DNA from 3 places in the Cupriavidus sp. 21MJTG02-4 genome. Region 2 is predicted to be linked to each of the others. Evidence: predicted binding sites of a transcription regulator. Region 2 holds the regulator's gene; each other region holds the start of a gene.
What was found. Region 2 encodes sigma-54, which starts transcription at its own class of promoters, with help from an activator protein. Its sites were predicted from a motif close to TGGCANGNAANCTGCTTT; they were not measured.

Region 1: the regulator sigma-54 is predicted to act here: its motif matches at 1,541-1,558, upstream of AC3FKH_RS15140 (collagen-like triple helix repeat-containing protein).
Region 3: the regulator sigma-54 is predicted to act here: its motif matches at 1,742-1,759, upstream of prpB (methylisocitrate lyase).

Annotation. Positions count from the first base shown of each region.
Region 1 covers NZ_JBYOJP010000006.1:312,874-316,149, reverse strand. Annotated here, with positions in the region: gene AC3FKH_RS15140 (collagen-like triple helix repeat-containing protein) at 244-1,389, opposite strand; gene AC3FKH_RS15135 (collagen-like triple helix repeat-containing protein) at 2,082-3,276, shown strand, end outside.
Region 2 covers NZ_JBYOJP010000001.1:212,528-215,803, reverse strand. Annotated here, with positions in the region: gene hpf (ribosome hibernation-promoting factor, HPF/YfiA family) at 138-491, opposite strand; gene AC3FKH_RS01010 (RNA polymerase factor sigma-54) at 541-2,019, opposite strand; gene lptB (LPS export ABC transporter ATP-binding protein) at 2,119-2,919, opposite strand; gene lptA (lipopolysaccharide transport periplasmic protein LptA) at 2,949-3,276, opposite strand, start outside.
Region 3 covers NZ_JBYOJP010000018.1:157,978-161,253, forward strand. Annotated here, with positions in the region: gene prpR (propionate catabolism operon regulatory protein PrpR) at 1-1,548, opposite strand, end outside; gene prpB (methylisocitrate lyase) at 1,805-2,713, shown strand; partial or broken gene AC3FKH_RS28530 (citrate/2-methylcitrate synthase) at 2,748-3,276, shown strand, end outside.

The sequences.
Region 1 (3,276 bases), on a different contig from region 2:
CAACCATACCCCACCTTTGAATGACCACCCCCCTACTTCGGGAGTAAGTCGTTTTCCTGCAACGAGAGCCCTCGATCGAGCTTTCCCGGATTGTCAAAGAGCGTTGGATGCAGGCGGAAGACCGGCCTGCAGCCTGGCTTTGCGGCGAATGCGGAGCAGCCGGCCAGCCAGAAGAAAAAGATGCGCCGCGACGGGGTGGTGTGCGACGGCGCACCGTGAAAGCCCCTAGGGGAGATAAGACATTCAGCGGTTCCCGCCGCCGAGTCCGAGCCCTGGCAGCGGCGACGCCGGCAGCGCTTTGATCTCCCCTGTCGAATACTTGGTGCCACCGGAAGCGAGGGCCGTCAACGGCGCCAGCACGGGTGCGAGGATGCCCAGCGGATTGGCTTCAGCCTTGCCGCCATGGTGAGGCGCATTCGGCTTGCATTCGCAGCTGGCAGGGCCACCCTGCCGGCCATCGACACCGGCGAGCGGCAGGTGGTTCAGCAGGGCGCCCAGCGGATTGGCGCCCTCGGCGCCGGTACCGTGCACCAGCACGCCGGCAACGCCCACGGTCTTGCCGGCTTCCGCGACGACACCGCCCGGTCCGGACACCACGGGGGTGCGGCTGTTCGCCAGCAGTCCGCCGCCGGCGACGCTGTAGCCCACCTTGGACAGCTGGCCATCCACGGGAGCGCCGACGCCGGTTGCCGCGCCTACCGCCTGGGTGGTTTCAGTGAGCCGGGTGGTCAGGGGCACGATCAGCTTGCTGGTGCCCTCGGTGAGCTGCGCAACCGGCCCCGTCGAAAGCACCCCACCGAGCCCGGCGCCGCCATGCGACACGGCCATGCCGGCCTTCTGCACCACGCCACCGACCGGCGTGACCAGGGGGGAAAGCGGGGACAGCTGTTCCGTGCCGAGCCCGCTGACCAGCTGGCCCGCACTCGTCACCGTGTCGCCGGCCTTCTGCACGACATCGCCGGTGCTGGCCACGGTGATGCCGGCCGGATTCGCGACCGAGCCCATCTGCCCGAGTCCATCGCGCACGCCGGCGCCCAGCGCCCCGACGGTCTCGCCGGCATTGACCACGACGCCGCCGGCGCCCTGGCGCGCGTCGGTCGGCAACAGGGGAATCGGGGCGCTCTGGATGTGCGTGCCGATCTCGCTCACGGCGTTGCCCGCGGCCACCACGGTGTTGCCCGCGCCTGCGGCCGCCTTGGCGGTGGGCGTCGAGTCAGTGGTCGAGGCAGGCGTTTGGGGCGGCGGCACGATGTTCCCGCCCCCGCCCTGGGGCCCGAGACCCGCGCCGCTGCCGCCGTGCGAGGCGCAGCCGCTCGCCAGGGTCAGCGCGACCATGCAAGCCCCCGCCAGGCATGTCATGCGGCGTTGTGCCGAAGTGTTCTTTTTCATTGTTGTGCTCCCGTTGTCGTTGCCACGTCCGTGATCGCGATGACCCCCGTTGATCGTGTTATCCCCATCGGCACGGCGCGCCTTGCTGCGTTCGCCTGGCCGTCGCATGCCAGCGTGGCCAGCGATTGGATCGCCCTGCATCGACCCTGAAGTGGCAAGGTGCGTGCCAGCCGCTGGTGCGGTTCGGCAGCGGGATTCGCCATGCCGGCCGCGAACGCCCGCAGCGCCTTGTGCGGCGTGGGTTTCGATGCGCGGCAGGGTCGCCACGCGGAGGCACTGGGTGGGGTTTCGCGGGGCCCTCGCGGCGTTACGTGCTACGTAACGTGTTCCGTCGGCGGCGGAACATCAGCCGCAGCGCAAAGCCGGCCGCGCGCCGTTACGGGGCGCCTCCAACACGGCCCGTTCGAAGCTCGCTTGTTCCCGATCCCACGACACACGTTACGTAACGCGTAACGCGCCGGCACACCGCCGCACGCCCGGGAAAGCACCGTGGCTGACCCCGCGCGAATCGCCGCAAGCGCAGGCCCGGCAAGGCAATGCGCGCACCGGCACGGCCGTGCCCGGCGTTGTCCGTACGCCATCGCGCACATTGGCACGCCCATTGCGCCATACCCGCTACCGACGCCCGCAGCGAACAGCAGACCAACGCGAGGCGCGGCGATGCGATTCAACGACGGGACAAAGGAAACATCATGCGCACACAACACATCGCAGTGACGGCACTGCTTGCCACCTTGCTGGCCCTCGGCGGCTGCGCCAGCGGGAGCGGATCGACTTCCATGGGAACCGGCGGCACGGCCGGCACCAAGGCCGGAACGGGGGGCAGCGGCGATGGCTCGGGCCTGGTCGGCACGACCGGCACGGGCGGTGGCGACGGCGGCACTATCGGCGGCAACAGCGGTGACAACAGCGGTGACAACAACGGAAATACAGGCGGCGACAACAGCGGCACCAAGACGCCGGCTGCCTTGACCCCGACCTCCGAAGGCATCAGCAAGACCAGCACGATCGTGACTGGGGCCGGCGGCACCGTGAGCGATCTCGGCACGCAGCTCGGCGGTGCCGGCTTGCCGCTGTTGTCGTCGTCAACGCAGAGCGGTCTGGGCGACGCGGTGAAATCCGCCGGTGACGCGATCAGCGCGCTCGGCGCCGGCCTGCAATCCGGGCTGGGCAATATCCCCAACGCTTCCAATCCGGTGGGCACCACCGTGGCCAGCACCGGTGGCGTGGTGAGCAATCTCGGCAATGCCGTCAGCAGCACCGGTAGCGCGGTAAGCGGACTGGGCACCGGCGCGCTGGCGCCGCTCGCGCCCCTGACCACGACGCTGGGCGCCAGCGTCACGCAGGCAGGCGGGGCCGTGGGCCAGGGCGGCAATTCCCTGGCCACGGCGCTGTCGAGCGGCCCCGTGGAACAGCTGACCTCGGGCGTGAGCCGCGTCATCGTGCCGCTCACCTCGCAGCTGACCAACGCCACGCAGACGCTGGGCGCCACCACCCAGCTGGGCACGCCGGTCGCGGGCCTGCTCGCCACGGCCGGCGGCGCGCTTGCCACGGGCGGCACCGCGCTTTCGCAGACGCGCACCCCGCTGGTATCGGGCGTGGGCAGCACGGTGACGGGCGCCGGCAACACGGTCGCCGCCCTGGGCGGTGCGGTGAATGGTCCGGCGGGTAGCGGCAGCAGCCCGCTCGGCGCCCTCGCCCCGGTGCTCGGGTCCATCACCGCGGCCGGCACCGGCACCAGCGCTGCGCCGCTGGCGCCGGTCACGGGTCTTGCTGGTGGCCTGACTGGTGGCGTGGCTGCAGCAACCGGCGGTGCCGCGGCGGGCTCGCCGCTGGCGCCTGTCGGTGGCCTCGTGAGCGGCGTGGTCAATACCGTCGCCAGCGTGG
Region 2 (3,276 bases):
TGCTGCGCCAGTTGCGAACACTTGTGTCCAGGACGCGCGCCCGGCCGGGGCTGCAGATGCAAAAAAGCCGCGCTACATGGCGCGGCTTGCTGTTATCAGTCCTGTTTCAGTGCCAGTCTTGCGACTGGCAGGCTTGATCATTGCTGCTGTAGTTGGGACTCGGCCATCTGGTACTTGACCGCTTCGCGGTCGTGGCCTTGCACGCGATCCTTATACCGAAGCACCTGGCGGTCCAGCTTGTCGACAAGTGCGTCGATGGCCGCATACAGGTCTTCGTGATGGGCTTCCACAAAAATGTCCTTGCCCCGAAGGTGCAAATTGATTTCCGCGTACTGACGCCTGTCCTTTTCCTTGTGATTGTCGACTGAGAGTAGCACGCTGACGCCAATGACTTGATCGAAATGCCTGACGATACGCTCCAGCTTCGTTTCCACGTACTCACGCAGCGGGGGCGTGATGTCCAGGTGGTGTCCACTGATCTTGAAGTTCATAGCGCTTCTCCTTCTGAAAGAGCTGCACCAGGCAGGCGGTGCAACTCGGCTACAAAGTCTTGCGGAGATTGACAGCAGGGATCTTCAGGGCTTCGCGATACTTGGCGACGGTACGGCGCGCGACAACGAAGCCTTGTTCACCCAGCAATTCGGCAATTCGGCTGTCGGAAAGAGGACTCCTCGGGTCTTCGGCTCCTATAAGTTGCTTGATCAAGGCGCGGATCGCCGTTGAGGAAGCCGCCCCACCGGTTTCGGTGGAAACGTGGCTGCCAAAAAAGTACTTCAGTTCGAAAGTACCCATCGGCGTTGCCATGTATTTATTGGTCGTCACCCGGGATATGGTTGACTCGTGTAATCCCAGTGTATCGGCAATCTCCCGCAAAACCAAGGGGCGCATCGCGATTTCCCCGTGCGTGAAGAAGTTCTTCTGACGCTCGACAATCGCCTGCGAAACTCGCAGGATCGTGTCGAACCTTTGCTGGATATTCTTGATCAGCCAGCGCGCTTCCTGCAGCTTTTGCTGCAGCCCCGCGGCACCGGATTCTCCCTTGGCACCGCGCAGGATCTGCGCGTACATGTCGTTGATGCGCAGGCGCGGCATCACATCCGGATTGAGCTGCGCGATCCAGCCGCCGCCGCCCTTGCGCACGAATACGTCGGGCACCACGAAGTCCGCTTCAGGGCGGCTGTAGGCGTGGCCCGGGTAGGGCGCGAGCGAGCGGATCAGTTCATGCGCGGCCTTGAGCGCCGCTTCATCAACCTGCAATGCTTTTTTCAGGCGCGTGTAGTCGCGCACGGCAAGCAGTTCGAGGTGATGGTTGACGATCGAGAGCGCCAGCTCGCGCTGCGGATGCTGCAGCCGGCGCAGCTGAAGGCTCAGGCATTCGGCGGCATTGCGCGCGCCCACGCCGGGCGGGTCGAAGCTTTGCAGCAGCGTGAGGATCGCCTGCAATTCGTCGACCTCGAATTCGAGTTCCTCGGGCAACTCGGTGCAGATCTCGTCGAGCGACGCGCTCAGGTAGCCATCGTCGTCGAGCGATTCGATCAGGAAGATCGCCAGGCCCTTGTCGCGCGTCGAGATCTTCAGCGGCGCGAGCTGCTCCATCAAGTGTTCGCGCAGGGTGGGCTCGGCGTCGCGCAGCTGCATGGGGGTCTTCTCGTCGTCCTCACCCTGCGGGCGCCGCGCGAAATCGTCCAGGCTCCAGTCGCTGCCGTAATCTTCGCTACCGCTGTCGCTATAGCTCTCATCCTCGCTGCCCGGGCTGCTGGCGTTCGCGTCGCTGTTGCCCTGCGGTTCGGCCGGTGCGGGCGCGGGTGCGCTCTGCAGGTTGACCGAGCCATCGGCCGCCACGCGCAGCGGGCTGTCGATCCAGTCGTTCTCGCGCTCCAGCAGCGGGTTTTCCGTCAAGGCCTGCTCGACTTCCTGCTGCAGCTCAAGCGTAGAAAGTTGCAGCAGCCGGATCGACTGCTGCAGTTGCGGCGTGAGTGCCAGATGCTGGGAGAGACGGAGCTGTAGCGACGGTTTCATGCGACCTATTCTATGCGCATCCAACCGATGTTGGAACGAAAATTGCTATCGCTGATGCTGCCTGATCGTCTCTGCCAAGCGCACCTGCCGCCCCAGGCTTCACATGCGGAAGTTCTCGCCCAGGTAGACGCGGCGCACCGACTCGTTGGCGATGATTTCGTCGGGCTGGCCCGATGCGAGTACGGTGCCTTCGCTGATGATGTACGCGTGGTCGCAGATGCCAAGCGTCTCGCGCACGTTGTGGTCGGTGATCAGCACGCCGATATTGCGCGCCTTGAGGAAGCTGACGATGCGCTGGATCTCGCCGACCGCGATCGGGTCCACGCCGGCGAACGGTTCATCGAGCAGGATGAAGCGTGGCGAGGACGCCAGCGCGCGTGCGATTTCCACGCGGCGGCGCTCGCCACCCGACAGCGACAGCGCAGGGTTGTTGCGCAGGTGGGCAATCTGCAGGTCGTCCAGCAGCGTATCCAGGCGGCTGTCGATCTCGGCTTTCGGCAGCGGCTTGCCGTTGACCAACTGCAGCTCCAGCACCGCGCGGATGTTCTCTTCCACATTGAGCTTGCGGAACACCGACGCTTCCTGCGGCAGGTAGGACAGGCCCATGCGCGCGCGCTCGTGGATGGCCAGGCCGCTGATGTGCTGACCGTCGAGCACGATATCGCCCTCGTCCAGCGCGACGAGGCCCACGATCATGTAGAACGACGTGGTCTTGCCCGCGCCATTGGGGCCGAGCAGGCCCACCACCTCGCCGCTCTTCACCTCGAGCGACACGTCCTTCACCACCGTGCGCGACCCGTAGCGCTTCTTCAGGTGGCGCACGACCATCGTGCTGCTGTCGGCACGGGCGTCGGGAGCGGCGGAAGCGGGCGTGGGGGCGAGCATTGCGGTATCGGTCATGGTGGCGGTGATGCGTTCGGGCGCGTGATTCAGGGCTTGCTGGACGGCGCGGGTGCCGACTTCAGGTCGAGGGGCGGGCTGGCGGCGGCACCGCTGGCCTCCTGGCGCGGCGAGAGCACGGCGCGCACGCGTCCCGACGGGTTGCCGGCCGACGTGTTGTCGCCGCCGCCGGCGGCGGTGTAGAACTCGTTGCGGCTGTCATAGGTCAGGACCGCGCCGCGGATCTCGTCGACCAGCTTGGCGCCCTGCAGCCGCGCCATGCGCGCGTGGCCGATCAGCTTGGACAGTTCCTGCTTGCCGTCGTATTCGATGCGGTCGCCCCAGCCGTCCATGTACTCGTCCACGCCTTCACGCTTC
Region 3 (3,276 bases), on a different contig from region 2:
GAGCAAGTCCGCCAGTTCCGGCAAGTCCCCGGCGCGCTCGCGCAGCGGCGGCACCTCGATGCGCAGGATGTTGAGCCGGTAGTAAAGGTCCTGCCGGAAGCTGCCTTCGCGCACGCGCTGCGGGAGATCGCGGTGCGTGGCGGCGATCACGCGCACGTTGACCGGCACGGCCTCCAGCCCGCCGATCGGCAGCACCTGCTTTTCCTGCAGCACACGGAGCAGTCGCGTCTGCAGCGCCAGTGGCATGTCGCCAACCTCGTCAAGGAACAGCGTGCCGTTGTGGGCCGACTCGAACAGGCCCGCCTTGCCGCCGCGCCGCGCGCCGGTGAAGGCGCCCTCTTCATAGCCGAACAGCTCGCTTTCGAGCAGCGCCTCGGGGAACGCCGCACAGTTGACGGCCACGAACGGGAAAGCGCGGCGCGGGCTGGCGTCGTGCATGCCTTGCGCCAGCACCTCCTTGCCGGTACCGCTCTCGCCGCCAATCAGCACGGTGGAATCGACGGCCGCATAACGCCGCGCCAGATCGCGCAAGTGCGCCATGGCGTCCGAAGTGCCAGCCAGGTCTTCCAGGCTGTAGCGCACCCCGGGCAGCCGCGTCCGGCTGCGCGAGCGCAGGTTGCGGTCCACGCGCTGGATCGCGGTGGCGTCCTGCAGGGTCAGCAGCGCACCCGTGGTACCCGACTCGTTGACGAGCGGGATGCGGTTGACCACGACCATGCGGTCGCCCACTTTCTGGATCGCCTCGAGTTCCTTCGCGCCGCTCTGGATCACGTCATCCAGCGACAGACCGGGCGACAGCGCCTGCAGCTTGCGTCCGACCGCACTCGCGGCCGGCGTGCCGAGGAAACGCTCCATCGCCGGGTTGAATGACTGGATGCGGCCTTCGCCGTCGACCGCGGCCACGCCCTCGTTCAGGTGCGCAAGGATGTTGTTGACGTAGTCGCGCCGCCCGGACTCGATGCGCCGCAGGCGTGCCGCCTCGATGGCATCCTCCAGCGCCATGCGCACGGAATTGCCCGAATACAGGAACACGCCGATCAGGCCGAGCCGGTCCGCCAGGTCGGTCACCAGGCCTGGGCCGACCACCACTTTCACGCCTTCCTGCTTGAGCGTCTGCACGCGCGCGGTAGCGTCGTCCTCGGTCAGATAGGTATACGCGGGGATCGACAGCGAAAACGCGCGCGTGAATTCGTCGACCTCGGCGTACGTGGACGCGTGCGTCACGAGCGCTACATGGGGCGAGATGCGCCGCGCGGTCGACAATGCGCTCATCACGTCGAAGCCGGTCACCTTGACCAGCACGACCGGAAGGTCCACGTGCTGGCGCAGGTAGGCGCCATTGGAGCCGCCCGAGACCACGACGTCGAGCTTGCCTTCGCGCGCCTCGCGCCGAATGGCGTCGGCCGCTGAGTCGTAGGCGCGGCCGACGATGCGGAACTCCGCAAGATGGGAATAGGCGGGAATCAGTTCCGCGAAGGCGCGCTGCAGGCGGCTGATGCCCAGGGCCCAGATGCGCGGCAGGCCGGAAGGAGAGGCTGAGGGTGGCATGGTGCTTCGACGGTAAAGTGCTGCTATTGTGCCCGCGGCGGACATGAATTTCAATTGTGAAATTCGAACTCCACGCATGCAATGCAATAGTGCGATGAAATGCCTTTCAGCGCTTTTGAGCGCTCACCGTTTGTATGAAAATTATCCATAAAATCAATTGGTTAAGAACGCACACAAGGTTCGCCCGAGAGGCTGGCATAGCCCTTGCGTTATTGGTCCCGTTCCTTCATTGCCCCTGACAACGAGACACCGCACCATGACCTATTCCGCATCCGACCTGGCCCGTTCGGCCGGCGCCCGCTTCCGCCAGGCCCTGGCCGAAGAGCATCCGCTGCAAGTGGTGGGCACCATCAACGCCAATCACGCCCTGCTGGCCAAGCGCGCTGGCTACCGCGCCATCTACCTGTCGGGCGGCGGCGTGGCCGCGGGCTCGCTGGGCCTGCCCGACCTGGGCATCTCGGGCCTGGAAGACGTGCTGATCGACGTGCGCCGCATCAGCGACGTATGCGATGTGCCGCTGCTGGTCGATGTCGACACCGGCTTCGGTTCGTCGGCCTTCAACGTGGCCCGCACCACCCGCTCGCTGATCAAGGCCGGCGCCGGCGCCATGCACATTGAAGACCAGGTCGGCGCCAAGCGCTGCGGCCATCGTCCGAACAAGGAAATCGTCACGCAGGGCGAGATGGTCGACCGCATCAAGGCGGCCGTCGATGCGCGCACCGACGAGAACTTCGTGATCATGGCGCGCACCGACGCGCTGGCCGTGGAAGGCCTGGAAAGCGCCATCGAGCGCGCCGTGGCATGCGTCGAGGCAGGCGCCGACGCGATCTTCCCGGAAGCCATGACCGACCTGGCCATGTACCGCAAGTTCGTGGATGCTGTGAAGGTGCCGGTGCTGGCCAACATCACCGAATTTGGCGCCACGCCGCTGTTCACCACCGACGAACTGGCCGGCTCCGGCGTGTCGATGGTCCTGTACCCGCTGTCGGCCTTCCGCGCCATGAACAAGGCCGCCGAGAACGTCTACACCGCCATCCGCCGCGACGGCACCCAGAAGAACGTGGTCGACACCATGCAGACGCGCTCGGAACTCTACGAGAGCATCGGCTACCACGCCTACGAACAGAAACTCGACGCCCTGTTTGCCCAGGGCAAGGCCAAGTAAGGCCAGCCGAACCGTACCTCACAAGGAGACCCTGATGTCCGAAGCACAACCGATCGCCACCCCGAAGCCCAAGAAATCCGTTGCCCTGTCGGGCGTGACTGCCGGTAACACCGCCCTGTGCACCGTTGGCCGTACCGGCAACGACCTGCACTACCGCGGCTATGACATCCTGGACGTGGCCGACGCCTGCGAGTTCGAGGAAATCGCCCACCTGCTGGTCCACGGTAAGCTGCCGAACAAGGCCGAACTGGCCGCCTACAAGACCAGGCTGAAGTCGCTGCGCGGCCTGCCCGCCAGCGTCAAGGCCGCGCTGGAATGCGTGCCGGCCTCGGCCCACCCGATGGACGTGATGCGCACCGGCGTGTCGGTGCTGGGCACCGTGCTGCCGGAGAAGGACGACCACAACACCCCGGGCGCGCGCGACATCGCCGACCAGCTGATGGCCAGCCTGGGCTCGATGCTGCTGTACTGGTACCACTTCAGCCACAACGGCCGCCGCATCGAAGTCGAGACCGACGACGACTCCATCGGCGCCCACTTCCTGCACCTGCTGCACGGCAAGA